Regions from separate parts of the Fluviispira sanaruensis genome, predicted to be linked through region 1. Evidence: riboswitches for the same ligand, from Rfam matches in the RefSeq annotation. Region 1 holds a riboswitch; the other holds the start of a gene.
The links. Region 1 has a riboswitch for cobalamin ahead of EZS29_RS02945 (TonB-dependent receptor plug domain-containing protein). Riboswitches for the same ligand answer to the same signal wherever they lie in the genome.
Positions count from the first base shown of each region.

Region 2: linked by a shared signal. The riboswitch ahead of EZS29_RS01375 (bifunctional 2-methylcitrate synthase/citrate synthase) and the one ahead of EZS29_RS02945 (TonB-dependent receptor plug domain-containing protein) in region 1 are both predicted to bind cobalamin.

Region 1 is NZ_AP019368.1:663,287-678,596, reverse strand. Features, by position in the region: gene EZS29_RS02965 (threonine aldolase family protein) at 1-730, shown strand, start outside; gene EZS29_RS02960 (GNAT family N-acetyltransferase) at 786-1,313, opposite strand; gene rlmM (23S rRNA (cytidine(2498)-2'-O)-methyltransferase RlmM) at 1,387-2,481, opposite strand; gene EZS29_RS02950 (hypothetical protein) at 2,622-3,836, opposite strand; gene EZS29_RS02945 (TonB-dependent receptor plug domain-containing protein) at 3,838-6,069, opposite strand; cobalamin riboswitch at 6,127-6,326, opposite strand; gene EZS29_RS02940 (hypothetical protein) at 6,663-7,829, shown strand; gene EZS29_RS02935 (questin oxidase family protein) at 8,097-9,245, shown strand; gene EZS29_RS02930 (hypothetical protein) at 9,334-9,567, opposite strand; gene EZS29_RS02925 (aminotransferase-like domain-containing protein) at 9,826-11,394, shown strand; gene EZS29_RS02920 (coproporphyrinogen-III oxidase family protein) at 11,391-12,602, shown strand; gene EZS29_RS02915 (cell envelope integrity TolA family protein) at 12,667-13,695, shown strand; gene EZS29_RS02910 (hypothetical protein) at 13,692-14,648, opposite strand; gene EZS29_RS02905 (hypothetical protein) at 15,071-15,310, opposite strand, start outside.
Region 2 is NZ_AP019368.1:332,285-347,594, forward strand. Features, by position in the region: gene EZS29_RS01335 (DUF4870 family protein) at 1-147, opposite strand, end outside; gene EZS29_RS01340 (hypothetical protein) at 137-1,021, opposite strand; gene EZS29_RS01345 (ParA family protein) at 1,079-1,993, opposite strand; gene EZS29_RS01350 (DUF423 domain-containing protein) at 2,217-2,564, shown strand; gene EZS29_RS01355 (APC family permease) at 2,601-4,589, shown strand; gene EZS29_RS01360 (hypothetical protein) at 4,629-5,189, opposite strand; gene prpB (methylisocitrate lyase) at 5,351-6,253, opposite strand; gene EZS29_RS01370 (MmgE/PrpD family protein) at 6,253-7,758, opposite strand; adenosylcobalamin (AdoCbl) riboswitch at 7,854-8,010, shown strand; gene EZS29_RS01375 (bifunctional 2-methylcitrate synthase/citrate synthase) at 8,101-9,300, shown strand; gene EZS29_RS01380 (hypothetical protein) at 9,297-9,734, opposite strand; gene EZS29_RS01385 (hypothetical protein) at 9,749-10,189, opposite strand; tRNA gene EZS29_RS01390 (tRNA-Met) at 10,463-10,539, opposite strand; gene EZS29_RS01395 (cupin domain-containing protein) at 10,892-11,431, shown strand; gene EZS29_RS01400 (aminotransferase class I/II-fold pyridoxal phosphate-dependent enzyme) at 11,486-12,730, shown strand; gene EZS29_RS01405 (hypothetical protein) at 12,919-13,479, shown strand; gene EZS29_RS01410 (DNA topoisomerase 3) at 13,540-15,310, opposite strand, start outside.

The DNA.
Region 1 (15,310 bases):
GAATGATAATGGAAAAATAAGTTTAGACAGTCTTAAAAAATACTTTAATTCCATACATCCGATCCGCCACAATTATCCTAAGATTGTTTCTTTAACTCAGGTAACAGAATATGGCACTGTTTACACCACCGAAGAGTTAAAAGAAATTTGTGACTTTGCCCATGCTAAATCCATGATTGTCCATATGGATGGAGCACGCTTAGCCAATGCTGCAGCTGCCTTAAATAAATCCCTAAAAGAATTAACTGCTGATGTTGGTATCGATATCCTTTCTTTTGGTGCGACAAAAAATGGTGCCCTGCTTGCAGAAGCGGTTATTATTTTTAATAAATCCCTTATTAAAGACTTTGAATATATTCATAAGCAATCTATGCAACTCTTCTCAAAAATGCGCTTTATTCCTGCGCAATTTTTAGCATATTTAAAAAATGATCTCTGGCTGGAATGCGCAAAGAATTCAAATAACATGGCAAAGAAAATTGTTAATGAAATTCAAGAAATAAAAAGCTTAAGAATTTGTTACCCAGTCGATGCTAATGAAATATTTATTGAATTACCAACATCCATGAAAGATGAATTCGCTAAAAAATATTATTTCTATGTCTTTGCTGAAGATTTAATGGAAAAAACTTCACTCATTCGTTTGGTTACTTCCTTTAATACCAATTCTGATGACGTTGAAGCACTTATTTCTGAATTAAAGAAAGCTGAAATTCATTATTTAAAATAATTATTACCGGCCCGTTAAAATTATTTAAACGGGTTTAATTCGGAGATTTAATATATTAATAGCTTTGCAGCTCATACACATTGTGATCGACAAAGTGATCATACAGCCATTCAGCATCCTTCACTTCCTCAACTTTTGTAAATCCTAAGCGCAAAGGAATTGCATTGCTCTTATGGTTTTGTTTTGCACAGCAGATGATAAACTTTTTTAAATTTAATTCCGCCATACCATATTGGATAAATGTTTTACAAGCGGCTGACATAATCCCTTGTCCCATATGACTTTCAACGAGCCAATAACCTATTTTAGTTGTATTTTTTTCTAAATGAATCTCATTAAAAGAGATTAGGCCGACCAAGGTATTTTCATAAAAAATAGCGAGAGTTAATGATTTCTTGTCCCCGTAATCCTGCATACATTTTTTAATAAATTGTTCGCTGTCAGATGTTGAATTTGAATGGTTAAGCCAAGGAAGCCACTGTTTTAAATAACTGCGATTTTTCTCGATAATATCTGCAAGATCTTTCGCTAAATTGAAATTTAAATGATCGAAATATATACTTTCATTCACTCGCAAAAACATAAAAACCCCTTTGCAAAATTCTTTTATTTAAAGCAAAGTGACATATTTTATTTTTTCTAGCAAATAAAATTTCTTACTTTCTTTTAAGTTTTAACCAAACTGTGACTTCGTCACGGTCATGATACAACTGGCGGCTCTTCAGCTCGTAAGCAATACCCTCTTGATCAAGTTCGCAGCGAATTTTTTCAAGGCATGCCGTGACTTCTTGGTACTTCTTTTTCATAGGTAATTTTAAATTAAAAATAAATTCATTGGCTAATTTTAAAGTAGCCCATTCAATCATCAAGTCAGTTACCTTAGAAGGTCGCTCGACCATATCGCAGACAAGCCAATCAACAGGTTTTTTCGTTCTAAATTTAAAGCCATCTTCTTTAAGATGTTCTACTAGCCCTGTTCTCATCAGCTTTGAATCCATTTCGCCATTGTCGATTGCGAAAACATAAATATTTCTACGGACAAACTGATAAGTCCAGCCACCTGGGCAAGCTCCTAAGTCAACAGCTGTCATTCCTGCTTTCAATCGTTCTTCCCGATCATTTTCGTTGATAAAAGCAAAGAAGGCCTCCTCCAGTTTCAGAGTTGAACGACTGGGGGCATCGGCTGGAAATTTAAGGCGAGGTATACCCATAAACCATTGAGAGGCCTTTTTCGGCGCACAAAGTGCAATATAGCATGATTGTCCTGTTAAAAAAAGCAAATGTAAGCGAAGAGCTCTCTGCATTTTGTCGCCAATCACATATCCATTTTTGCGCAACTCCGAGAGCATGGGACTCGTAAATTTCTTACAAAAAGTTAAAACTTCTTTATGCACTTCAACATCAAGAGCCTCAACAAAAAGATCATCTAAATACTTTTTACCTGCTAAAACAGAAGAAAAATTTTCTTCAAAAGCCTGTAGGATAGGCACAGTTCTGCCTTTATCTGGCAGATTGCTCATAAGTTCAGATGCCAATAAGATTTGTCTGACAAAAATAAAATCGCGAATCTGAATGTCATTCCAAAGAGCCATCAACTCCTCTCGACTGTGTGCCTGAAATAACACGTGTGCAGTATTTTGTTTAGCTTTAACAAAGCCTTGTACATTCTTAGCGGCTGTGTAGGCCATGATTTCCGCAGCGCAGTCATTCTCAACACCTGCACGACAGTAAAAAAGGAGAGATAAAGACATTGTTTAAACTTTCATATTTTAAATAAAACCCACGTCCTGCACGATGGCAGATATCCGTGCTCAGGATTACCTGCTTTTAAGCACCCTTAGCAAGCAAAATCGGCTGCACGCAGGGATTTAAAATATCTCTGCACAAAGGATCAGTTCAATACTTTGGCAAAGCCAGAAAAACTTCCTTTTACCTTCACGTCGATTAATTCTGGGTCCGTTCCATACATATCTTTTGCGAGGACAAATTTATCTTTTTCGCATTCAACAGTTTTACACACACCGTTCTCACACTCCTTGCCCTTAAGGTGACAGCTATATAAATATGAATTGTATTTTTTATTATAAATAACGTGACCAGCAACATTTTTAGTGGGTGAAATTGCTTCTGTTTCGATGTTATACCAGTAGGAGTTTTTAACAACTTGCCAAGCGCTATATTCTGTAATTAAAACACTTTTCTTGTCTGCAGAAATACCATTAAGAGAAATCATATAGCTTTCTGCAGAATTATACTGTTGTGTAAGAATTTTTTTCTCTGCCTGATCTGAAAGTTTTGGAATGTTAAAATCAATCTCATTAGCATTAATTAAGACAAAGGACGGAATTTTTTTGTTAGCTCCATAATCAGGATTGCATGATACTAATAGTTTACTATTATTTTCGATTCTTTGCATAGAAAATGCATTAAAACAATGCTGCATGGACCATGATTTTTCCACAGCATTTAACTCTTCGTTTAATAAGTATATTTTTGGTTTTTTATCTTCTTTTCCTATATCATTATCGTCATAAGAACCGCCAGATACGATAAACACACGTTCTCTAGCAATCAAAATTGAAGTTATATTTTTATCGGTTGAAGCAACATCTTCAGTCCCCCGTTCAAGTCCTTTGATAAAAGTAGCTCGAATTTCTTCATTTAACTTCAAATCGGTTTTAATTATTTTTTGATCATCATAACCAATCCCTAGTAGTTTTCCATTATGGAGAATAATATCTCGATTATTCATAGGGAAATTAACATTTTCATTTTGCCGATAAATGCTTGTATAATTTGTCACCCGCGTGTTAAACTTCTGAGAAAATTTTTCCACATGATAAAAATGCTCTAAGTTTCCAGCTCCATCGTTTATTTGATAAGCTTCTGTATCGGAGGAAGCATCTATGTGCCGCAATATTTTAAATTTTTTTGTCATCAAATCAATTGAGTAAAGTTCATTAAATTTAGCAGTATAATCATAACTCGTAAAAAAAACTTGATCCGAAGTCAAATTTATAGTGGGAACAACATTTTGTTTTTTCGTACCACAGCCAATAGCTAAATTAAAAGATAACATGAGCATTAAAAATGAATATCTTTTCATACTAAAATTCTCCCGAAAGAGTTAAATAAATACGCCGACCAGGGGGAGGATAACCAAGATAACCATTTGACTGAACACTTTGCACTGAACCAGAAGAACTTGTTAAGGTTGCAAATGACTCATTGGCTAAATTATAAATATCAAAGGAAAGAGATAATTTTTGCGCAGATAAATAATTATAAAAAGAAAAAGCCAAACCAGAGTTATAAATAGGCGGTATATCCATCTGACTGCCATTGGTGTAATCCAAATAAAAAGAACTCTGCCAATTAACATTTGCATAAACACCCAATTGCGTTTCATAATTAAAAATCGACCCAAGTGGAATATTTTCAACTGCAGTTGCGGTATTTACAGAATGGATTGCAGAACGAGGAACGTCGGTTTCTTCGCCATTATAAAGCATTTTTGCAAGCAAATATTGATAGGAAAAACCAATATTCCAGTAACGAGTTAAGTTCGTGTCTAGATTTAAAAAGAATCCATTGCGCGAACTGTCTTCAATATTATTGTATTGAAAAAAAATTTGGGAAACAGGAATAAGAAAAATAAGATCGCTATCTTTTGCATAAAAATAACCAAACTCGCCCAATGGAAAATTAAATCCCGTTTCTATTTTCTGACTGCTTTCTGCTATGAGATTGACATTGGGTATAACTCCCTCTGGTGAGCCATATATTTCAGATAAATAAGGTCTTCTTTGTGACTTAACATAACGAATATATTGAACGGTATTAAAAATTTTATTTTGCAAGGAAAAAGTATACCCCACAGTAGGCTTTTCACGCTCTGTGTTTTCATATGATGATATATTACTTATACTTGGATAATTTGAATTCATATTCACATTGGAATTTGCCATTGAGATCCATGTATTGGCATTGACTGACAGAGTCCAATTTCTATGCATTGGAAAAATAACCGCTTCAAACAAACCTGGACGAATTTCAGCGCGCTCAACCTGCACATGACTATTCATGGAAGAAGCAGAGTTCGGCACGGTCGTATTTGTTGATTGAGTCGCATAAATAATATCTAAACTCAGACCTGTCTGCTCTTGGCTGATAAGACTTGAGGGTAAAATAAAATAAGTTTTTGCTTGCAAAGAAGTATTAGATGAAGACTCAGCCTGAGCAACGTAATTTGTGGTAGAATTAAAACTTTTATTTTCACTTGTATTGTAAAGGAAACCAATTTGGCTATTCCACAGCAAACCATTTTCAGCGAAAAATTTTTCAGTGCGGAGCAAACCTAAAAATATATTGCGCTCAAGTCTTTGTATACCCGCTTGACTGCCAACAGGAGCGGGTACGCCTTTATTCTGCAAGCCAAAAATAAAATCATAATTTATTTTGCCAAATAAATCATGATAACTCGTAAAGCCTAAACCACCGCTTGTTTTTGAAAAATCATTATTTTGTAGTTTTTCATAAGTTCCAACATCTGCATTTAAATTAGAATTTCTATTGTTAAATACTGAGTAATTTTCTTGGCTGGTTGTATAATCGAGCGTCGAATATATTTCACTCTTCTGCCCAAGCTTAAGTGAATGTGAGGTGGATACTTCTTTATAACCAAAAGAACCTATACGTGTTTCAAGTTTGTATAAATTGTTAATATTACTTTTCCCATAAAAAAAACAATCTAGCCTACGACATGCTTGAACATTGATATCTCCTGCAATGCCCATTGAACTGAGCCAAAAAGGTGGAGAGTCGGGATAAACATTCAATCGACCAATAAAGGTAACAGGCAATAAATTTAAATTCTGTTCCCCACTGCCAGCCCCTGTTAAAACAAATCCATTGAAATAGTAAGTCGGTTCAAAAGCACGTGCACCGCGTAAGCGAACCCTGAGTGCTCCTGCTTCTCCACCAAAGTGTTCCACCTGTGCAGTTGTTACTTTATCAACGAGGTCAGAAATAGATTTAGGAACTGCAGCACTGCCAGGCACGATTTGCGACGAAACATTTTCTTGATTGACATTTAATTGCGCAGGATTTTCAACAGACTCCTGCGCAATTTGATTTTTTTTCTGTGCTTCGGATAATATTTCCGTTTTGTCACTTTCAGGAATGACAGGGATCACTATTGAGCTTTGCTTATTTTCAAGAGTATCAGAGATAGCTTTTGGATTTTGTGAACTTTCAAAAGCAGAAGGATGCGGAATTGAATTTTGCGCCAAAACAGCAAATGACAAAGTGCAACAATATACACTTATTATTTTGAACATAACTTTATTCTTTTTTACAGTAAGATCCCCTCGGATCTTGATCTATAAGCACCTACATTGAGTGCATGATGGCAGGTCTTCGGACTTAAAAGCACACATATACGTTCTATATGATTCCTAATCTCTGCAGCTTCCCAGATATCCAGTGCTATAACGCAGATTTCGTTCTTTCATACCGCTGCGGGACAGTTTTAGATTCGCACTAAATTCCCTTTTCATTTATGTAACTTTAAAATATTTGCAAAAATAATATTAAAGTTCTTAAAACCATCAACAGTTGAAAACTGTCATGCCTCACCCCAATTGTCAATCAAGCCCAGGAGAAACTTATGTATTCATAATTGAATACATAAAAATTCATATTTATGGGCGCCTTTTAAAAAGTGAAATACATTTTTTTAAATTTTTAAACCCATTTTATTCTAAGTTAACAACCTTAAATTCTATTTGTTAAGTTATGGTACGTTTTTTGCTTATATTTTTTTTGAATCTACATAATTCGTTTTTTATGATGTATAATGTAGATTCAATAAAAAAATAAATTTTTATTTTATTTATAATTATTATTAAAATCTTAAAAAGGAGATCTTTTTATGCTTCGTCTCAAAAATTTTGACCTCCTACAAAAAAAAATGTTTAAAGACTTCTTGCTAAGGAAAAATTATTTTAAAGATGAAGTTTTTGCTTATAATGAAGCCGATCTTTCACCAATATATGACCGTGATTTATTTTTAAATCGTCTCTATAATCTTAAGAAAAAAAATATTTTGAACCCACTACAAAAAGATGCAGAACAAGAATATATTATTAACAATATGGTCAAAGGCGCTTTACTAGAAGCTTATTATATTGCACGACAATTTAGACTATCGATAGTCATACGTCCAACAATTTGCAGTGCTTTTTGGGCCAACGAGGTTGGTCATCCCACAAAGCCCAGAGAAATAAAAAATAAAACCTGCAAATATGAGGATACTCTTCTCAATCCAAAAATTCTTCCTTTAGATATTGGCGCTGTAGTGCACTATAAACCTTTTGCTGATGAAAGAATTAAGTTTGGTTTTGAAATTAAATCACTCGCAGAATTTAAGAAATCATTCCTCCCGCTCAAAGAGGAAATTTGGGATAATACTTTAAAAAAAATAAAACAAAAGCATTTTATAGACAATCAACTTGCAGTGAAATTAAAAAACACTTTTGAGAGTAGAACTTATGAGTTTTTTGAAGAAGATCGAGAATATAAGACAAAATATAAAGATATTGTTCTCGTCAAAGAACCATTCTTATATTTAAAAATAGTTCCAAATAAAAAAATATACGGAGATCATGACCTCTTTTGCTTTGCTGATTATAATGGAGAAAAACCACTTATCACAGAAAATAAAAATTTGTACGAGAGGCTGCGAAAATCAAAAAGATTTCAAGCTCAACATGGAGGTATATTTTATTGGGAAGTTAAAAGTGATTTCGAAAATGGCATAAAAACAAAAATTATGGCCGCGCATACTGAATTTCCAAATTTAGACATTCAAAACGTAAGCACACAAAATATACAAAACAAAACAGCAGGTACGGAACCACTCATTGTAATCACTCCAGAGTATATAAAAGCAGCTTTTTTTCAAGATCATGTGGACAGAAGACAAGCAAAATTAGTGAGTGTCTGGGATATAAAAAATAACTCAGCATGGTTAAAAACCACATGGAGCGGTGAGAGATATTTATTGATGAAAGCTGACTATAATAATAATTTAGCATAAAACTTACCCTAAAAATTCAGATAATATAAAGTAAATTTTTTGAAAATATATTAATTATATAATAAAAATTGACAGTAAAATTTTTTTATATAATTTTGGAACTATGAAAAGTTGTAGCAATAAATTAATTTGTTTCGTATCTAGCAAAAAATGATGCCTATAAAGAAACACAGTCAAAAATTAAGAATATAAGAGCTTTAATTTTTGTTCTAGATAGCTATTGAATATTTATGATAATCAATTCTAATTTTTAGAAAGGTTTCTAACATGCAACAAAATAAAGAAATAGAAGAACTGCTAAATGACAGGACATATTATATTGAGTATTCCAGATATGCAACGAATCATGCCAAACATGCAGTCATTGCCCTCTCAGGTTTAGGGGCAGATACAGAAATTATTAAAGCATACCTTAAAGCGTACATAACTAAGACTGATCTCGTTTCTGAGACATCTAAACCTTCTCTTTATTCTATTTCAGAAAATAATTGGAAAGATTTTTTCGGCCAGCGCACGAGCTATTCTTCCTATTTTAACTTTTTTGACCAACAAGAAAAAGAATTGGGCAGAGAGCAATTATTAAAAAAATATCTGCCGGAATTACTGCCAGGTTGGGCAGGCTCCTTAGCCCATGCAACCATTCACCTGGGGTGGGGTCTGAGCGTAAACAATCGCTGTATGAAGATTGAAGGTCTTGCGTATATGGCTTTTTCTTTTATCTCATGTCGGCCAGAATGTCTTTTTGCCAAACAAAGCCAACTCCTGAAAGATGAATCCGTCATAAAATCCATATTGCGAATAGCAGAAAAATGGGAAAGCAATTATGATGAACTTCATAATTGGGCAGAAAATTTAATTTCTGATAAATCTTCCCGTGCAGCGCAAAAAATTCATCCAGACCTAGATAAATCTTTGCAATATAGAATTGTAAGAATATTAAATGAGGGACATCCCCTAATCTATCAAGAACCTGATTGGATTATGCGGCAAGAAATATCTTTAACTTGGGAGCAGCTTTATTATGCAATGACAATTGTTTACTTAGCAAAGCCAGGTGATTTTGTCATTCTCCATCTGCTCACTTCATTGTATGCAATGGAAAAAATTGCTAATGAACTAACACTGGAATATCAATTTTTTGCCATTAAAAACTACTGGGTAGGAATGCTCTGTATTTTATTTTCTAAAGCCGATTTTCCCAAACGAAAGGATTTAGTAGATTTACATGCAATTTATGAAAATTCATACGATACAGCATGGGAAAATTTAGAAAATACAAAATGGAGTGAAACCATAGCAAGGGCACTTAAAGAAAGTGAAGAGCACAATCCCAAGTTAGTTTATCTTATGCAGAATTTATGGAAAAGAACAGGTTATCGCACAATTTATCGCAATGCAGCCAAATGCTATACTTAATGAAACTCAGGCAAAAAAAAACCACCTAGACAGACCTAAGTGGAGCGGAGTGAGAAATTTAAATCAGAAAATAAATTTTTATAGTAATCTATTTCAAAAATTTAATGACTCTTCTAACAGCACCATTAAAATCTATATTTTTTAATTTAGCTTTGGATGCTTTATTTAGTTTTGGACTTTCGACAATAATATTTTGCTCCATTTTATTGTCCAAACGAGCCTGTCCGTCATTCACCCCTTCAATACGCTCCCATTGAGACGTATCGTTCACTCGCGATTTTAGGTAAACTGAGTGTATATCAAAAATATTTCTTTCTTTCATTTTCTTCTCCTCCTAAAATATCTTTATACCAATAATTAAGAGTCAATTTTGTTTCATTCTTTGGCGACACTTAATCATAAAGATAGAATAAATTTATTTGCAGAAAAGAGTTAGATACACCTCAATCAAAGAATCTCAAACTGTACCGATGACTTTATTGCAACTGTACTGGTCAGATATTTACAAAAATGCTACAAGGTGCAAGTTATAATAGAACGCTCATTATAATTATCCTTAGAAAATATGGAGTTTAAGGTGATGGTCGGTTTTCAAAAAATTCAAATTGATCGCAATAGGAAGCTGTCATTTTCTGACCAAATAGCCGAACAATACGAAGTAGCAATAAAGAGCGGTACACTTCTTATTGGTACAAAATTGCCTAGTATTAGAGATTTGTCACTTCAATTAAATATAAATAAAATCGGCGTGATTTCTGCTTATGAGAAATTATGTGATTCAGGCTATATCACTGCAAAGCGTGGAAGCGGTTATTTTGTCAGTTATAAAGTGAAAAGAAACTATAAGAGCGAGCAAAAAAGTTTAAATGATTTTTTTGAAAGTAAGAATTTAAATAATTCAAATGAGCGCTTTTCTTTTGTGGAAAAAGAAAATGTTTTAGATCAAACAATCTCATTGGCTCAATTACAAATACAAGAATGTCTCCCAAAAATATTGCCCTTTTCCAACTCAACGAATGAAAATATAACGTATTTAGGAAATGGTGAACCACCTAAAAACCTAACTGTAATGGAAGATTTAAGAGCTATTTCCCGGGTTATTCTGTCAAGTTCACACACTGCAATATTTTCCTATTCATCTATTCAGGGACTCACAAACTTAAGGGAAGCATTGACATTTGAGCTTGAACAGATTGGTATGCCTGTTTTAAATTCTGCACAAATTCTCATTTCAAATGGTGCATTGCATGCTTTAAATATTGTCTTAGACACATATTTAACTGCGGGTGACAGCATTGCCATAGAAGTACCTAATTTTGCTTTACTTTTTCCAGTATTATCCGCTCGAAGCTTGGATATAATAGAAATTAAAAGAACTCAAATGCAACTTATTTTAGATGAAAACAAAAAAAATGAAATTCGTAGAAAAAAACCTAAAATAATTTTGACCTATACCAATTGCCACAATCCAACAGGCGGAATACTCAGTTCAATTGAAAGACACTCATTATTAAATCTGGCGCAAGAAATAAATGCTATTATTATCGAATTAGATATTTATAAAGGTCTTAATTTCGATGAATTTTTACCTCCTCTTCTCTCCGTTATGGATGGCTTAAAAAAAACAATTTACATTTCAAGTTTTTCAAAAACTTTTGCCCCCGGTATACGGTTAGGATATATAGTAGCCAGTGAAGAAAATATTCAAAAATTTATACTGACAAAATTAAAAACAGATATTTCATCATCTATTTTTGATCAACAACTCCTTTATGAAATGATTATTAGAGGCGTACTCAAGAAACATATTCAAAAATCACGAGATCAATATCGCTCTAAACGAGATACACTTATAGCAATGTTAAAGAAACTTGCTCCGCAAAACTCTCAATGGAGTCATCCAGAAGCAGGAATATTTTTATGGTTTAAATTTCCTGAGGGTGGAGATTTACAAAAAGTACATCAGCGATCACTCGAAAAACAAATATCCATAGCCCCTGGTCATATTTTTTATCCCTATGGAACTCATAGTGATGAAATGCGCATTAATTTTTCAACTCTAGAACCAGTAGAAACCTACAATGCACTTGCAACTGTATTTACAATTTGGAAAAATTCTTCACAAAGAAAGTGGTTATTAAAAAAATGATTTCTCTTCCCAAGCAAAAATCAAGGATTGGTATTTACCTGCATATTCCATTTTGTCCTCATATTTGTCCCTATTGTGATTTTGTTAAAACATCTAAGTTTACAAAAAAAGATGTCAATGCTTTTTTTTCAGAATTATCTGCTCAACTTGATTTTTTTCTAGAAAAAATACCTCATTCACAAAACAAAGAGTACGCAACTGTTTATTTTGGTGGAGGAACTCCAGGTTTATTTGACGCCTTTTATTATGAACCACTCTTAGATAAAATTCGCGACCGTTACTTTATTGAAGAGACAACCCTCGAGACAAATCCGCTCACGAATATCAAACGGAGATTTTCAGATTATTTATCAGTAGGTTTTGATCGCATAACTCTTGGTGCCCAATCCCTATGCCCAGAAACTTTAAAAATTCTTGGGCGAAAACACAAACGCGATACAGTTCTCAACAATATAGAATGGGCAAGAACAGCTGGATTTGATAATATACAAGTTGACTTAATTTATGGTTTAAAAAAGGAAATTCGCACAATAAATGTTGCTGATGAAATACAGGAGTTAAATGATGCAGGAGCGTCAGGGGTTTCTGCTTATGCTCTTTCTATAGAAAAAAGAACTCTTTTTGCTAATAAAGACTTTGCTTGCGATGAAAATGCTGCATCCGAATATCTATTAATCTTAAATAAGTGCAAATCACTTGGGTTTAAGCAATTAGAAACGAGTAATTTTTCCAAAAAGGAAACATTTCATAATAATATTTATTGGTATGGATTGCCTTATCTTGGAATTGGAACAGGGGCGCATGGACTGTTACCTCCTTCTGAAGAGCATCCATTTGGCATTCGTTACCGGATAGGTGAAGAAAAAATTAAGAGCTATGCTCCTGGAAACGATGAACTTATTTTTTCCCAACAAGAACATAGGATGAAAAATTTTTCCATTCACTCTGAACCACTGCGCACTAAACAAGAATATTTAGAAGAAATGATTTTTACTTTGTTAAGAACTCCGAATGGAATTTCTTTATCATGGTTAGAAAAAGTAACAGAAAATAAAACAATCTCTCAGGAAATTCTTGCAAATGCTAAAATTAAGCGTGGCATAGAAGAGGGTAAAATTATCCTAGAAAATGATTCAATTTTTCTCTTTGATGAAGAAAAAATAAGAGGCGATTTATGGGTGAGTGAATTTATTAGCTTGATAAAATAAACAAATAAAATATAATCTTTATTAGAAATTAAATTTATGGGAGTGCCTGGAGATTTGAGCCCTTATGAGGAAGTTACTGGAAACAGTTATAATCATATTTTTATTATGTTTTTTCTCAAAAGTTTCTGCTCAGGAAGATCCAACCGTACCTATTTCGCAAAGATATCTTAACAATCCATTGATCAACGATGCAACTCGAAATCCAATTCCAAGCAACAATCCTTTTATACAATCCCAAGGTTCGCAAAAGACAAATAATAAAAATTTAAAACCGAATGAAACATTAAATCCACAGAAAAAAATTGAGACAGAAACTAAAAATCAAACCGTTGAAGAGGCCAAAAAAAACGAGCAACAGCCCGATAAGAAAGAAGAGAAAAAATCTGAAATTGCGGAGAAAAAAGAAGAATCAAAGCCCGATGTTGATAATGGACTGTTTGGACCTTTTCGCATTGGTCCTATGGTAGGATTTGGATTATTTATGGGTCCGAATTTCAGTATTGAATCAAAAATATTTAAATACATTGGCTTATCGATTAGTTACAGCGGATTTAACAGTATTAACTTGTTTTATATTTCACAAATAAAATCTCTTTTAAATAATCAAAGTAGTAGTTTTACTATCAATGCATTAAAGATGAAATACAACCAATTAGAAGGAAAACTGAGTATTTTTCCCTTTGGCACATCATTTTTTCTTGGAGTTGCTTATGGACAACGCAACATTTCATTAAACGCCAATGCCGACGTTATTGTAAACATTTCAGGATTAAGCGCATCGACTCCAGTGAAAGAACTTATTGAAATCACTACAATCTACTTGACTCCCCAAATCGGTTGGCTTGCAACTTGGGGGGGAAGATATGGGTGGTTTGCTGTTGGTACCGAGTTTGGTTTACAATTTCCAGTTAAAAATACAGTTACTTTAACAACTACATTCACTGACCCAGGCGTAACCAGTTCCATTGATACAATTAAAGCTAGCTCAGAGTACATAGCGCTAAGCAATCAACTTCAATCAAGTTTAGTAGATAATTTAAATAAATATCCTATACCCTATTGGAATATTTTAAAAATTGGTTGGCTTTTCTAATTAATTTGCTTGGATTTTTCTAAAAATCCATCGATTTTAATAATGGGAACGTTATATTTTCTCTTAATTTTATGTGAATATTTTTCAATAGCTTGATATTCATTTTCACTTAATACTGAATTTTTATCAATAACATTTATAACTCCTATCACTTTTATTTCACTCGATACTGGAAATCTTGGATGAATACTTACACCAACTCTACCGCAAACGATGACTTCTGTATTCTGCAAAACGGTATTATCGATAACTTCTGTAGGAGTCATAAGTTTTGATGATTTATCTTTACAATTATAAGTAGAAATTACATTCTGTTTCGGGACCGCTAATATAAGCGAAACATTTTTATAAAAAAACCTATGTTTTGAAGATACCACACTTGTTAATAGAGCATCATTATTTTTAAAACTTTCCTCAATTTTAATGAATTCTTTTTTATTAAAATTTTCATTATCGATCGGATGTACTAGAAAAATAAAACTATCTAAACTCTGTAAACTTAGATAAGTTTTTGGATCTGTGAAAAATTTTGTATCCCAATTGTTTAACTTATGAATATCAATTGGATCGATACAATTTGAACACTTATAAAGATTCGTCATAACTTGATCTATGGATTTTAATTTTGATAAGTTAGACGTAATAATATAGACATTGAAGCAAATGCTTTCAATATTCCTCTCTGGGTGTATGCCAAACTCCAATCTTATCCTAAATAAAAAATAAAGCTTGAGAGTTTTATCCAAATAAAGATTTTCTTTACAATATCTTTTAAGTTTATTGTAATACTTAGCAATGACTTTATACTCTATTTTAGCTAAAGAATTTATCCAATCGATTAAGGATTCCCATAAAGATGTATCTATTGTTTTAAAATCTTGTGCACCAAATCCTCTAGAAAAATCATATTTAATATCCGTCGAAGAAGATTTTCCGCTCATTCCTAATGACAATTTCTGTTTCCTTTATTTAAAATATATAAAATTACAAAAAACATAAGAATAAATTTATATAATATTATTAAATTACGTTATAACAAAGTAACCTAGAAAGATTCTTTTAAATAAAATCTTTCAAATTAAAAATAATATTTATTGTATTTTTTAACAAGGTGATATTGAAAAAAATTCTTTAATAGCTTTAATTAAATATCAATTTATTTGATATTTAATTTATTCCTCTCATTATACACAATTAAGTTATTTATGAAAGAAAATAACAATGATAAAGCAAGATAATTTTATTGCGAAACATCTTAAAATAGACTTAATATCTATTAGCTATTTTTTTAGTAGATATTTATCCTTGAGTTAAAAGTTTCTAAATTCATAGATATAAGTTTCTTTACAAAATCAGCCTTTAAAATAGGCGAAAATTAAACAAATTTTTGAATGATTTTATTGGTAATACGATGGAAAGACTGCATTACACCAATTCCCTGATGCGCAATAGCTGCAAAACAATCTTCCTCTTTTAAAAAAAAGTTTTTTGTCAAATTTGTATAAGTCAATGCATCGGGGGCATCCGAATGATTAAATTGGTAAACAAATGGAATGCTATTAAAATCGATTTGCAGTGAATCAATTAGTTTTTTTACATATTGAATTTGTGTTTC
Region 2 (15,310 bases), 330 kb from region 1:
GAAAAGAGGGACAAGCAAGAGAGTCCCGGCTGTAAATAATGATAAAAACTGTATGATATATACCAGTGAAACTATATTTTTATTTGAGTTCAATGCAGGTAAATCTGTACCATTTGAATTGTTTTTGAAAAAATTTTTACGTGACATAATCTTCCTCATTTTGCATAGCAGACGCGCCGCTATTTCTTGTATATCTCGATTCTTGAGATTTTGAAAGAAGTTCTGCTAAGTCTGACATTTCTACAGATAGACTGCGAAAAGCTCCCAAAAGACTCCATTTTTCAGCCTGATCTAGGGAGTTTAGGTCTAAATTGTCTAGTTGTAACTTAATCTTTTCTAAATTGTCCGTAATATTTTTTAATTTTACTTTATTGTTATAGGTGTCTTTGGGTAACAACCTTTTGTCAAGTTTTTGAGCAACAAGGGATCTCAGAGATTTTACGCTAATGGTTTCAGGTAAAGATGAAATTATTTGCAGACGATCAGATGAAGGCAAGGGTAGCAATGCTTTAAAATGTTCAAAGCCAAAGTCAGTTCGTTGATGTGATGCCACATCAAATTCTTGAGCAACGCGAATATACTGATTCGCAGTCGTGTAATTTATATTCAAAGTGTCTTCACAAAAATTTTTCCAGCCTGTTTTGTTTCCTTCAAAAAACCTATTCTTTACTTCGGCAATTAATTTTCCTTTTAAGAAAAAAGCTTCTGTTTGAGCATTATCAATACGATTGAGGAAGGATACATATTCCCCTTGACTCCAATTATTTCTTTCAGAGCGCAAGCGATCAAAGTTGTACTGGATTTTTGTGATTGTATATTCATTTTCTTTTTTGCTAATTGAATTATTAGAATCTAAATGAATATCTTCTTGGTTTTTATAAGGTTCATCATGGTTCGAGACTTTATTTTCAATAACTGAATCAGAAACAACTTTTTCAGGAAAGGTAACATTGGTGGCATGGTCTGGTTCGGTTTTAGTAAATAACCCTCTCAATGCTTTTTTTGGTTTTGCTTGATTCATTTTTGAGATCCTTTACAAAATATTTTAATTCTAGAGATGATGTGTCGTCACATCAATCTAAATAACGACTGTATCAATTGTAATGTTTTCATTTTTTCTTTGTTCGGAAATTTGTATATTCTGCATGCAAACTTCTTTGCCTAAAGCAATATAGTCAATTGCTCCTGTGCAAGAAGGATCATAAGTTAACACAGATTTTCTTGCTTTTGCTGCTTCGGCTAATTTTACATTTTGTCGAATGCAGGTCTTAAAAATACTATTTTTCAGTTCTTCAATAGAATTAACTTTATCAACAATTTCTCTCGACAACTTTGTTCTGGAATCAAACATAGTCATGACTAAACCTGTGATTTTTAACTTTGGATTTAGTTCTTCTTTTATCAAAGAAATAGTTTCTAACAATAAATTTAAACCATCAAATGCAAATGGATGAGCTTGCAGAGCAATATGAACTTCATTGGATGCATTGAGTGCATTGATACTTAATAAACCTAAACTGGGTGGGGTGTCGATAATAATAAAATCATAAAGATTATGAAGAGGTAAAAGAGCTTTTTTGAGTCGATTTTCCCGCCCAATTTCTCCAGCCATTCTACTTTCGAATTCAGATAGTTCTATGGAGCCTGGTGCAATATGTAGGTTTTCATATTGTGTTTCAAGGATAACATCTTCTAGATTTGTTTTTTTGGGTTCGACGATCAATTCGAATATACTTTTTTCAATTTCAGAGAGATCAATTCCTAAGCCAGATGTCGCATTGCACTGAGAGTCAAGATCGACAACGAGAACGCGTTGTCCAAGTTTTGCAATTGCAGTTGCAACATTAATGACAGTTGTCGTTTTTCCGCATCCTCCCTTTTGATTGCAGACGGAAATAATTCTTATACTTTTGGGGCGTTCATAATTTTTAAATTCTGCTTTAGGAATATTTGACTTTGTTGCGCCGACTCTTTTAATTTTTTTATCTGACATGGAGGCTCCTTAAATAAGATAAAATATAGTCATCAATTTGCTGTCTGCTTCTTCAATTCTATTTTATGCTGATTTCTATTGAGGTAGTCCAATGAGAAATGCTCCCTTAATAAATTGTATACTTTGCAAATAAAATTTGTTGTTTTTGTTTATTTGCTCAGATTTAAACGAATATCGTCAAAATTTTGACGTTGCGATATTATCTTAATTTAAAGGACCCCGCATGTTTTACCCAAAAATATTTTCTATTTTAGGATTTTTTGCTGTTGCTCTTGGTGCTTTTGGTGCGCATGGTATAAAAGAAAAAGTTTCTGCTGCACATATGGAAAATTGGAAGACTGCTACACTTTATCTTTTTATTCATGTTCTTGCTGGTTTATTATCATTTTATATGACTCATAAGAAAAGATCTCAATTATTTTTTTTATTAGGATGTATTATATTTTCAGGTTCATTATTTTTATTAGTTATATTAAATCTACCTATACTTGGTGCAGTGACTCCAGTAGGTGGAGTCTGTTTTATGTTAGGTTGGATCTTTTTGTTTAATGATATAAACATAAAAAAATAAAATTTATTTTATGTTTATAAAGTTTTAAGAGGAATTATGGATCAGAATAAAACGAATAAGAATAAAACAGAGGATCAATCGCATCCTTTTATTTCAAAATTATCTTATTTTCTAACGAAAAGTTTCCATGTTAAAAATGATACATCGCCCAAAAAAGTCGAAAAAACACATCATTGGTTCAGTGTGTTGTGCCTTACGGGGGTGGATTATTTTTCGACCTTAGCCTATCAGCCGGGAATTGCTTTGTTGGCTGTGGCGGTGCTTGCTCCTTTTGCCACACTCTTACTTGTATTGCTTACACTATTTGGAGCTGTCCCAACATATATTGAAGTTGCGAAACGCTCATATACAGGGCAAGGCTCGATCGCAATGTTAGAAAATTTGTTGGCTGGGTGGAGTGGTAAATTTGTTGTACTTGCTTTAATTGCTTTTGCAGTGACAGATTTTTTTATTACGATGACTCTCTCTGCCTCCGATGCAGCTTCACATATAATAGAAAATCCACTTATAAATGTTTATTTAGGTCATTCATCATTAAATATTGCAATTTGTCTCATTATATTATTAGGCATTGTTTTTTTTATAGGCTTCAAAGAAGCAATAAATGTTGCAATAGCAAGTACGATTCCATTTTTATTATTAACTTTAATTGTTTTAGCTAAGTCAACATTTGTTATTTATCAAGACCCTGTTTTGATCTATGAATGGATTTCTAATCCTATTTTTAAAGTGGATTGGCTTGGGCTTTTTTGTATTTCTGCTTTGGCTTTTCCAAAACTTGCACTTGGCTTAAGTGGTTTTGAGACAGGTGTTGCTGTTATGCCTCTTATCCAAAATGGGAAAGGAGTAGAAGCCAATCAAAGGCCTCCTGTAAAAAGAATTGAAGGAACGCGTAAGTTATTAGTTTGTTCTGCAGTCATTATGTCTGTGTATCTTATTGCTTCAAGTATCGTAACATCCATTTTATTAAAACAATCTCAGGTGATGGATGGTGCGGAAGCCTCAGGCAGAGCTCTGTCTTTTTTAGCACATAAATATGTTGGAAATGTCTTTGGGACCGTATATGATATTAGTACAATAATAATTTTATGGTTTGCCGGTGCTTCCGCTATGGCAGGGTTATTAAATGTAATTCCTCGCTATTTACCAAGGTTCGGCATGGCTCCGCGTTGGGTAGAAATGCGCAGACCTTTGGTGGTCTTAATCACCGTAATCTGTCTTATCATTCTGATTATTTTCAAGGCCAATGTAAATGCTCAAGCTGGGGCATATGCGACAGGCGTTCTTGCATTGATTTTATCTGCATCCGTAGCAGTTGCTCTTTCAGTAAGAAAAGAAGCTATTTTACAGAAAAATTTTAAAATCCGACTTAAATCTTATTACTTTTGGCTTGTATCAGCCGTATTTGCTTTCACATTAATCGATAATGTGAATTCTCGACCTGATGGTCTGATCATTGCATTTGTTTTCTTTCTTGCTATTTTATTTGCAAGTGCAGTCAGTCGTTGGCGGAGAGCATTTGAACTGAGAGTTGAATCCCATAAATTTATGAATGATGAATCCATTGCTTTGTGGTCAACTATTACAGACAAAAAAGTCAATTTAGTCCCTATTTCTTCAGGTGATAAAGCATGGTTTAAGCGGAAAGAAGAAAAAATTAAAAAGAATTATAAATGCACTGAACCCCTCGCCTTTCTTGCTGTTACATTAAGAGATGATAGAAGTGAATTTGTCGCTCCTTTATTTATTAAAGTTACAAAAATGGAAGACAATTCAGAGAACTATTTTATTGAAGTCAGTGGTGCGGTCGCTATTCCAAATACAGTGGCATATATAAGTGAGCAAATAGATCCCATAGCTATCTATTTAGGACTGGCAAGAAAAAATGCGATGGAACAGGCAATATTTTATGTCCTCTTTGGAGAAGGAGAAATAGGGATAATCACTTATAAAGTTCTTGTTCAGTATTGGGAGTCAACTGAGGAAGATGATATTAGGCCTGTGATCTTTTTAATGTCGGAATAATAATTTCTTTAAAATTATCATTCTGTGGGTTACAACGTATTAAATTTTATAATTTACACCAAAGGCAAAATGAAAATCATGCAACCCCGTGTTGAAAAAAACGCGATCATAGAACCACAATGTGCGAAACTCATAAGATAATTTTTCACTTACAGGAATGCGTAAAGTATTCACAATACCCCATAAATAAAAGAATCCAGTTGTAATCATAACTTTATTGTCAAAGATATAACCAATATGGCCATGAATGTTGGGCACGAAAGCAACAACCCAACCTGGGACTTCATGGTTACTAAAAGCTGTAATTTTAGTTTTTTTGTTTGTAAAAATGGAAGGAAAAAGCATAAAATTGGCTTCCACCCCTAAATAATATTTTTGTTTATATACCCAGCCATACTCTCCCCCTAAGATAGCTAAGGGTGCAGTCTTTGGGCGTGAAAGAAACTCATTTTTTTCATCTTCAAGGACATTTAAAGCGAGACCACCTAAAGCTTTTAAATGGAATCCAGCATATGAATAATTATCTACAGGATTTTCCTCGGCATATATGACTTGATATTGGAATATAGTAAATAAAATAAGACTTAATTTTTTAAACATTTCTCTAATAACTCATAGTTTTTTTTTGGATATTATCGTCGGCAGAAGTTGGAGGAAACTGCACATAAAATAATTATTTATCATAAAAAAAAGAGAAGTTCTATATGTGATTTAATGATTTTTTAAGTGCCGTAATTTACTATATTTTTTTTATCTAAGGCTTAATTTTTTAATTTAAAATTAAATATATCTTGATCAAATTCGTTATAATCTTCATATTTTGTCAGAGAATATAAATCTTTTCTGTGTTGCATTTTGCCTAGTATCTCTTCTTGTGTTCCTTTATTTTTGATTTCCAGTAAACCATCGATAGATGCTTTCATCGCTAAACGAAATGCTGTAACTGGATAAATAACAATATTATATCCAAGATTGGAAAGTTGGTTGTAAGTGAATAATTTTGACTTTCCGAACTCTGTCATATTGACTAGAAGTGGAGCAGAGATTGCTTTGCGAAATAATTCAAATTCTTTTTCATTCTCAAGTGCTTCTATAAAAATACATTCAGCACCTGCGTCGACATAAGCTTTTGCCCGTTCAATTGCCTTGTCGAGTCCTTCTGTTGCGCGCGCATCGGTGCGGGCGATAATAAAAAAATTCTTATCAAGTTTTTTCCCATGGACTGCGGCTTTTACTTTTCTAAGCATCTCTTCTTGTCCGATAATGGATTTTCCATCTAAATGTCCGCAGCGTTTGGGATTCATTTGATCTTCAATATGGCAACCAGCCAGTCCCATCTCTATCATTTCTTGCACAGATCGCGTGACATTCATGGGTTCACCAAAGCCCGTGTCGATATCGATGATCGTTGGCAGTATGCTTGTGCGCGCTATTTGGCGTCCGCGCTGGGCGACTTCACTTAATGTGGTCATGCCAATGTCGGGATAACCGAGATCATTTGAAATAACTGAACCAGATATGTAGATTCCATCAAAGTTTTGCTTTTCAATAGCCATACTGATTAAGGGAGACCAGGATCCTGGGAATTGCAAGAGTTTGCCTGTTTTCAGCGCAACTCGCAGGTTCTTTCTTTTTTCATTTGGTGTGCATTCGGGGAAAAGCATTAAAAAATCCCCTTTGTTTGCGCATTATGATTTAAATTATTGATATCTACTTGAACATTTAGCTGTTTGATTTCCTCTTTTGTGAGATCCGCTAAATTTTCAACGAGGGAAATAAAACGGTTTCTTTCTGCTTTAGTTATGATTTCTTCAGTTAAAGTGTCAAACTTATCGATATAATTCTTTCTCTGAAAAGGGCGTGATCCATTCGGATGGGCATCTGCTACGCCGAGTTGGTCAATTAGCGTTTCACCATTTTTGAAAGTGATTTCGACACGTCCACCAAATTGTTTTTTATTTGCATCTTGTTCGTGATATTTGCGAGTCCACTCAGGATCTTCTATGGTAGAAATCTTATGCCACAAACGAATTGTATCAGCCCTTTGCGCTCTTTCACGCTCGTAAGAATGAATATGATGCCAAGTGCCATCTTGTAGAGCGACTGCAAAAATATACATGATGGAATGATCGAGTGTTTCGCGTGAGGCACTTGGATCCATTTTTTGTGGATCATTTGCTCCTGTACCAATAACATAATGCGTGTGATGTGATGTATAAATTTGAATACTATCAATATCTTCATAATTTGTAATTTTCTGTTTCATTTTGCGTGCCAGATCGATGAGTGCCTGTGATTGGTACTCTGCTGAGTGCTCTTTTGTATATGTTTCTAAAATAGCTAATTTTTCTTCACCAATTTCAGGCAAAGGGACTTCATAAACGGCTTCTTTACCTTTTAACATATAAGCTATGACTGAATCTTCACCCTCATAAATAGGTGATGGCCCCCCCTCGCCGCGCATAGCACGATCAACTGCTTCAATAGCTAATTTTCCTGCGTGCGCAGGTGCAAATGCTTTCCATGAGGAGATTTCACCTTTGCGCGATTGGCGGGTCGTAAATGAAACGTGCACGGCTTGTTGGACAGCTTGAAAAATAATCTCAGTCGGGAGTTCAAGCAGTGCGCCAACTCCTGCAGCTTGAGCGGGGCATAGGTGTGCAATATGATCTTTTTTAAATTCATGCAGACAAATTGCTTTTACAAGATTTACATGAACTTCATAGCCCGTAATGATTCCTTTTAGGAGATCTTTTCCTGATTTATTCATTTGTTGAGCTACAGATAAAATAGGAGGGATATTGTCGCCCGGATGTGAATAATCGGCAGCTAAAAATGTATCATGAAAATCGAGTTCGCGAACGGCCGTTCCATTCGCCCAAGCGGCCCATTCGCAGTCGAAATTGAGTGTATTTGGCATTCCAAAGACAGTTGCCCCATTTTTTCTAGGATGGGCAATAGCCATAGCGCGTGCTGTGGCAACAGGAGTTCTGTTGAGGGATGCAACGGCCACAGATGCGTTGTCGATTATTCTATTTATTACCATATCTAAAACATTGTTATTCAATTTATTTGAATCAGACGCTATTTCTGCAATTTTCCAAGCGAGTTGATCTTTTCTTTCAATTTTTTCTTTTGACTGATGGACGCGAACAAGGTGTTTTTTCATGCTCTTTCCTTCTTAATAAATTTCTTTAAAATTACTGTTGAGATGAAATCTCGTCAAGGTCTCATTGACATGTCAGAGCAAATTAACTTAGCCTTCTTAGATTATTAAACCACTCAATGAAAGCTGAAGTCCGGTGAAACTCCGGCACTGTCCCGCAACGGTATAGAAAAATTTTTTTCTAAGTCCGATCGCTTTGTTGAGTAAAACCAACGCTTGTGGCTTTCTCTTCGGAGTAAAGAGAGGACACGTCATCAAAATATAATCTTGCACAGAAGACTCTATTTTGAGGTTGTCTTTCTTTTCCAACTGATTAAAAAAGCCAGGCTCTTCGGAGGAAAAGTTATGAACAATTTGGAAGATATAGGTGCTCAAAAAAATATTCATATCAATCCAGATTATGTTCCAGAACCAGAAAAAGTAAATGTAAAAAAAGGTTTAGAAGGAGTTGTAATAGATACAACCAAAGTTTCAAAAGTCAATCCAGACTCGAATTCGCTTATTTATAGAGGATATCCAGTTCAAGACTTAGCGGAAAATTGTTCTTTTGAAGAAGTGGCTTATCTTTTACTACAAGGGGAATTGCCAACTCTCAGTCAATTAAAATCTTTTAAAGAAACAGAAAGTCAGCAGAGAGGTATTTCTAAAACTATATTAAATACATTAAAATCGTTACCTAAAGAAACACATCCGATGGATGCTATTCGAACATCTGTTTCTATACTAGGGTGTGAAGATATAAAAAAAGACTCGAGTCAATCACAAGATGTTAATTTTGAGAAAGCAATACAAATTTTAGCAAAAATTCCAACTATGGTTGCAGCTCATTATCGCTTGCGCCAGGGCAAATCAGTTATAAATCCAAGAACAGATCTTTCATTTGCAGAAAATTTCTTCCATATGTGTTTTCAAGAAATACCTGAGAAAGAAATTGTAAAGGCTTTTGATGTTTCTTTAATTCTCTATGCTGAACACAGTTTCAATGCTTCGACTTTTACAACTCGTGTTGTTACTTCAACACAGTCAGATATTTATTCTGCGACAGTTGCAGGAATAGGTGCGTTGAAAGGCTCTTTGCATGGTGGAGCAAATGAACAAGTTATGTATATGATGCTTGAAATTGATGATCCAAATAAAGCTGAAAAATGGATGAATGATGCACTTGTTCTTAAAAAGAAGGTTATGGGTTTTGGTCATCGTGTTTATAAATCTGGTGATTCACGCGTTCCTACAATGAAAAAATATTTGCAAGTGGTCAGTGATGTAAAAAAAGAATTGAAATGGATTAAAATGTATGATGCTTTAGAAAAAGTTATGATTGAGAAAAAAAATATTTATCCTAATCTCGATTTTCCTACTGGGCCAGCATACTTTATGATGGGTTTTGATATCGATTTTTTTACACCTATTTTTGTAATAGCACGCACAGCTGGATGGTCTGCTCATATCATTGAGCAGCATAATAATAATAGACTTATTCGTCCTTTGAGTGAATACGTGGGTGAGCATCAGCGGAAAATAATTCCGCTAAAAGAACGGCGCTAAATATTTTTAAAAAGAAAAATCTTAATCGGATAGTCCTGAAAAGAATTTTTGAGTTCCTGCTTGAGCCATGAAAGAGGAACTCCTTCTATTTCTGGCAGAGCTATTGATAATATATTTTCTTTTTTACAATGATGCATAAGAGCATTTAAAATCTCTATCATAGATTCTTTTTTTAAGCGTTCTTGCCAATTGTTGCGGATCGTTAAAGTAACAATATGTTTCGTGCCAAAAAGAGCTTCAATAGAGTGGTAGTATGCTTTATAAGGTGTGAGCTGTTTTCTTAAACAAGCTCTTGCATAATTCCGATAATAACTTGACCAAACTTTTTTTATTTTCTTTGTGAAAGGGTCATGGGATAGACCTATGCAATTCACAGGATGTGCAATAGCTTCAGGGTAAAGATCAAAAATATTTTCTACTTCTATAAACTCCATAAGTCTTCCCCAACCTATTTTAAGCGTATTGAGATGAAGTTAATGATTGTAGACATTAAAGAAGCGAATCCGCCTAACCAAAGTCCATAGCCAACCTTGATTTGGCTTGCTGAGAGTGAGACAACTCCAAACATTTCGGTAGGAAGGCTTTTCGCAATCATTGTTTGGTAAGCGATACTAATTATTTCATATAAATACAAAGATAAAAGAATGAGCGAGGCTGAGAGTGCAAAAAATAAAAGTACTTTCCTAAATCTATCCGTTTTATACAAAATTGATGAGATTAAAATAAGACATATTGCAGAGATAAGGATAATATAAGAAGGTTTATCGCCAATATCAATACCTGTTTTAGAACCCACTCCATAAGACATCCAGGGGAGTAATGGAGATAGAAGAGCAAGAAATCCACAACTGTTGTTGAAATAGAGTTTTACACGGTTGTTTTTTTCCATAGGGCAAGCCTTTAATGAGAGTGGAATACGATTGTGAACATTATCTCAATCAAGGATGACGTTAACCTTTTTCATATTCAACAATCAAGATTAGGGCTTGGCTATCATGTCTCCGGCAATATTTGCTGAGACTTGGACAGAAGTGATTGTGCAGAACGCTTTAGAAAGAGTTATTTGAAATGCAACATACTATCATCATTGATGTAACTTTATTTAGTTTCATTATGAGAGTTGAGGAAAAAACAGGAAAGTTAATGTTTACAAGAAGTTAAATGGTGACAAGGAGTGGACTTGAACCACCGACCTGAGGATTATGAGACCTCCGCTCTAACCAGCTGAGCTACCCTGCCATCGTGAATGAAGCAATTAGTATGAGCATTCGAAAAAGTCAAGCAGAGATCTATAAAATTAGCTATAGTCTACTGGTTTCTTATAATCTATGAGAAAATAAATATAGATATATCTATCTTAAATATATAAAAGTCAAAATATTTTTGTAATAAAGTCTTGTTTTAGATCTATTGACCAGTAAAAATCGATGTAGTAGCTTAAGCTCTTATGGGTATTTTGTGATTTTAAAAAAATACTCATAAATTGCGGATGTTTTTTTATCATGTTTTTAAAATGGAGTTTTTAAACCTATACCTTTAAAAATAATTCGTAAAATATATTTTTCTTTATAATAATTTCAGGGACGAAAATATGTATAAATCAAGGCTTGTTATCATCGATAATATAATAAATAATACTTCTTCTGTCGTAGAAGACAAAAATATTGAACCTACAATTGAATTAGATGATGGGCATAAAATAACTCAACTTTGGTATAATGAAAAAACACCTTGTGAGCCAAATGGTAAAAGGGATCAATTAGAACATTTTAATTTTAATATCAAACCAGGAGCAGTGCACTTTATTAAAACTATATTTCCACCATTTTCCAAAATAGAAGCATATGCAAAGGAAAACTCTTGCACGATCGATGCGGATTCATATGGATTTCATAGCACAACAACGATTGATTTTGCAGTTGTCATTAAAGGGCAAATGCAACTGACGACAGAGAATGGAATTGTAAAATTAAATGAAGGAGATTGTTTGGTACAAAAAGCAACTGTTCATGGTTGGATCAATATAGGTTCTGAGCCCGCTGTCATGGCGTTTGTTATGCTAGGAGCATATGTACCAGATTCATTTATAATAAAATCATTCCAAGATCCTATTTCAGGGAAAAAAATATAAAATTACATTTTATAATTAAATAATTCTTTAAATATATAAAAACGGAAAAATACTATGAATATGAAATTATATGAAGAAAATTGGCAAAAGAAAAAGATAGTCAATGCAAAAAATCATCAAAGAAAAGCTTTTGAATATATAAATGATTCAGTTGTTGTTAAGAGGGAAAAGGGTAGAAAAATATATTTAGAGAGTAACGAGAAGCTAATAGACTTCGCATCATGTTCCTATTTTGGGCTAGATTTAGATGAAAGAATAATTAATGCATCACAAAATGATATAGAAAACTTTGGGGTAAATTTTGCGATAGCAAGAACGAGATTAAGGGTAAAAAGCTTTGTTATACTAGAAGAATTACTACAGGAAATATTTTGTAATTCATTTGTTACTTTGTTTTCCTCTTTGCATTTGACTCATCTTGGTTTCATTCCACTGTTGGGATCTGGGGAAATGCCAAGCTTCCCAGTGAAAAAAAATGGAGTCTATTTTATAGTAGATAAAACAGCCCATGCATCAATCCAGATCAATAGAGGACTTATGGAACAATTTGGAATTGTGTCTGTTGTCGATTTTCAAGAGGAGAAAGCATTATCTGAAGCATTTTCTTTTGCTTATAAAAATGATATGACACCGATTTCCTTCTCTGACAGCATAGGCTCTATGGGTGGTATGGCGCCTCTTACCCTTCTTTTTAAACTAGCAGAAGAATATAATGGTTATGTCTATCTAGATGATGCACATGGCACTTCAATTTACGGGAAGAATGGGTGTGGATACGTTCTTGATTATTTAAAAAATAAGTTTCCTTTAAGACTTATATTGTGTTCATCCTTGTCAAAGGGATTTGGGGCTAATGCAGCTGCTCTTTCACTTCCAACTTACGAAGATAAGGAAACAGTTAAGCAATTTTGTACACCTTATCTTTTTAGCAATCCCCCTGCCCTATCAGTAGTGAATGCAGCCATTAAATCTGCAGAGATTCATCTCTCAAAAGAATTAACAGAACTACAAAATCAATTGTGGGAAAATGTGAGTTACTTTGATTCCTTAGTTGAGAGTGAAAGAGTTATCAATAGAAATTTATTGATTCCTATTCGTGGATTATTGATAGGAAATGAAGAAAAAGCTATATTTTGTGCAAAAACCTTAAGGGAAAATGGATTTTTTGTCTTAACTGCGATGTATCCAACTGTAGCTAAAGGCAAAAGTATGTTGAGGTTTGCGTTTGCTGCAGATCATAAAAAAGAGGAGATCTTTAAGTTTTGTAATATAATTAATGAGTTTAAATTAAATTCTTGAAAAAGAGTTTTATTTAATATAGAGTATCAGAATGTTGTATTTAAGTACTTTGATTCTAAAAAATAAAATGTATTATACTTGATAGAAAATAATTAGCGTTTTATAAATATATACTATTCTATTATTTTAGAATAATAATAGGTAAACAATTGATTTAAGATTGTTATTTTTATATCTTTGGAATTATTATGAATTTAAGAGAGAGTATATATTTATTAAAAAAAGAATTTGTAAATGATAATATTAACGATATTATTTTTAGAAATAAAGCATTTGATTACTTTTGTTATATAGACCCAAACATAGTTAATGTGAAAACGGGTGTTCATATTAATTTAGGGATTGATATTCTTGGTTTATCTGAACATTATATTGAAAAAAATTATGTAAAACAAGATCCTTTTTTACATCAATTTAAAAACCTTCGCATGCAAACTTATCATTATAAAGAGCTTGAATTGAGCCAGATTAAAATGCCTGGTAGCTCGGAACGAGCAGGCGTTATTTTAAATAGAGTTAGAAGTTCACTGTTTAATGTTAATAGTGGTATGTATCGCACGATTCAGTTGACGAATACTTACAGTTTTATTTGTTTATATGGCAGAGAAAAGAAAGATTTTCTTTTTGAAGTTGATTTAAACTTCAGTTCTCGGCAAGGTCGTTGGTTTTGGAAATTTGAACAGGAAATGATTGAATGTATGAAGAAATATTTACACGAGTTTAAACTTCCAAGTATGAGAAGAGGTTAAATATAATTGAGTTAAAGCGTGGAAGCAGAAGAAGAAGTTAAATTCACTTCTTCTCAAGTATTATACTTCAGTTTCGGATAAACTATCAGCTTTTTTTGACTTTTTGACTACTTTAGCCTTACTCGTCGCTTTTTTTGCTGTTTTCTTCGGCTTATTTTCTGACGTATCTTCTCCAAGCAATGCCTTACGTGAGACAAATTTAAATTCAAAATTTCCATTCTCTTTTAAATGTAAAGCAGCAGCAAATGGTCGTCCTTTTTTAGATTTAAAATCAGAAATGGGAGGTGTTGAACCCGTTAGAATAAAAGATTTATAATCATCTAAACTCATTTCTCGACCACATAAAATACGTGGCATTCTTGAAATAAGGCGTTTGACTTTTTTGGGTTTTGTTACCTTTTTCTTTTTTTCTGTATCTTCGCTTGATGCTTTTTTCGATTTTCTCTTTGGCTTATTTATTTCTTCTGGTGCTTCAGTGGGAAGATTACCAAATTCACATAGATAGGCCATTTCTGTCACTTTAACAGTGCCAGGCATTTTTAAGAAAGTTTCACTTAAAAGCTCTTCATGAAGAACGACAGCATCGTATCCTGTAGCGGATTCCTTAGCTTCACCTTTCTCAGTACAGAAAATAATTCCTTTTTGTGGAGATATTGTTAAGAACTCATCATAATGAGACGTGCCTGTTGAGTTGCTAAACTCAAAGGGACCTACAATTTGTTTTTGTAGAACCTCTTCAACGACACTGCGGTCAATATAGCGTTGATTTTTTTCTTTCCAAATGATGAAACTGCATTGATCTGGTGTGACTTCTTTGCTGTTTCCAGCGCGGCTGCATTTATAACCCCAAAATCCTTCATTGACTTTACCTATTTTGCAAACAGGACACGAGCCGAGTGGAGGATCGTTTTTATAAATAGCATCATACTCAAATGATCTTGCTTTATCGACGATAGTGGAAGTAAAATCGAACATATTTTGCATAAATTCAGAGCGCTTTTCTTGTCCCTTTTCCATTTTACGTAAGCCAGCTTCGATTTCTCCAGTGAGATCAACTTTCGAGAGAATATCTATAGGAATACGACTCAGGACGTCGACAAGGCGGATGCCTTTAGAAGTTGCACGCAAAGCCTTGCCGTAACGACTGACATATTCTTTTGAAATAAGATTTTCGATAATATCTGCACGGGTCGCAGGAGTTCCGATCCCTTTGTCTTTTAGCACCTCAGCAATCTCTTCATCGACCACTGATTTTCCACAGTGCTCCATTAAAGATAAAAGCTTAGCTTCCGTATAACGAGGAGGAGGTTTGGTCGCATTTTGGATAGGATCAACTCCTTCCGTTTGCACAGGCGTTAGTGCATCTGGGTTTTTCTCATTTAATTTAGGAAGTTTACTTTCTTCTTCACTGTCGAGACCATAGACTTCGCGCCATCCAGGTTCTTGTAAATCTTGAACGCGGGTGCGAAAGTTTTGTTCTCCTACAAACGTAATACGCTCTACTTTTGCCCAAATAGCATGTGGCATAAATGCGGCAATAAAACGTTTCAAAACGAGATCAAAAATACGAGCATCGTCACCATCAAGTTTTTCAGAAGGAAATTGACCTGTTGGAATAATAGCAAAGTGGTCTGAGACGTGCTTATTGTTAAAAACTCTGTCTTTATTTAACATGCCATGTTTTAATATTTTTTGGCAGGCTTTAGAATATTCAGTCGGAATTGCTGAATATTCTTTTAAAATATTCTTTACATTTTCAACATAATCTTCGGGTAAATAGCGTGAGTCCGTACGTGGATACGTTAAAAGTTTATGTTTTTCATACAATCTT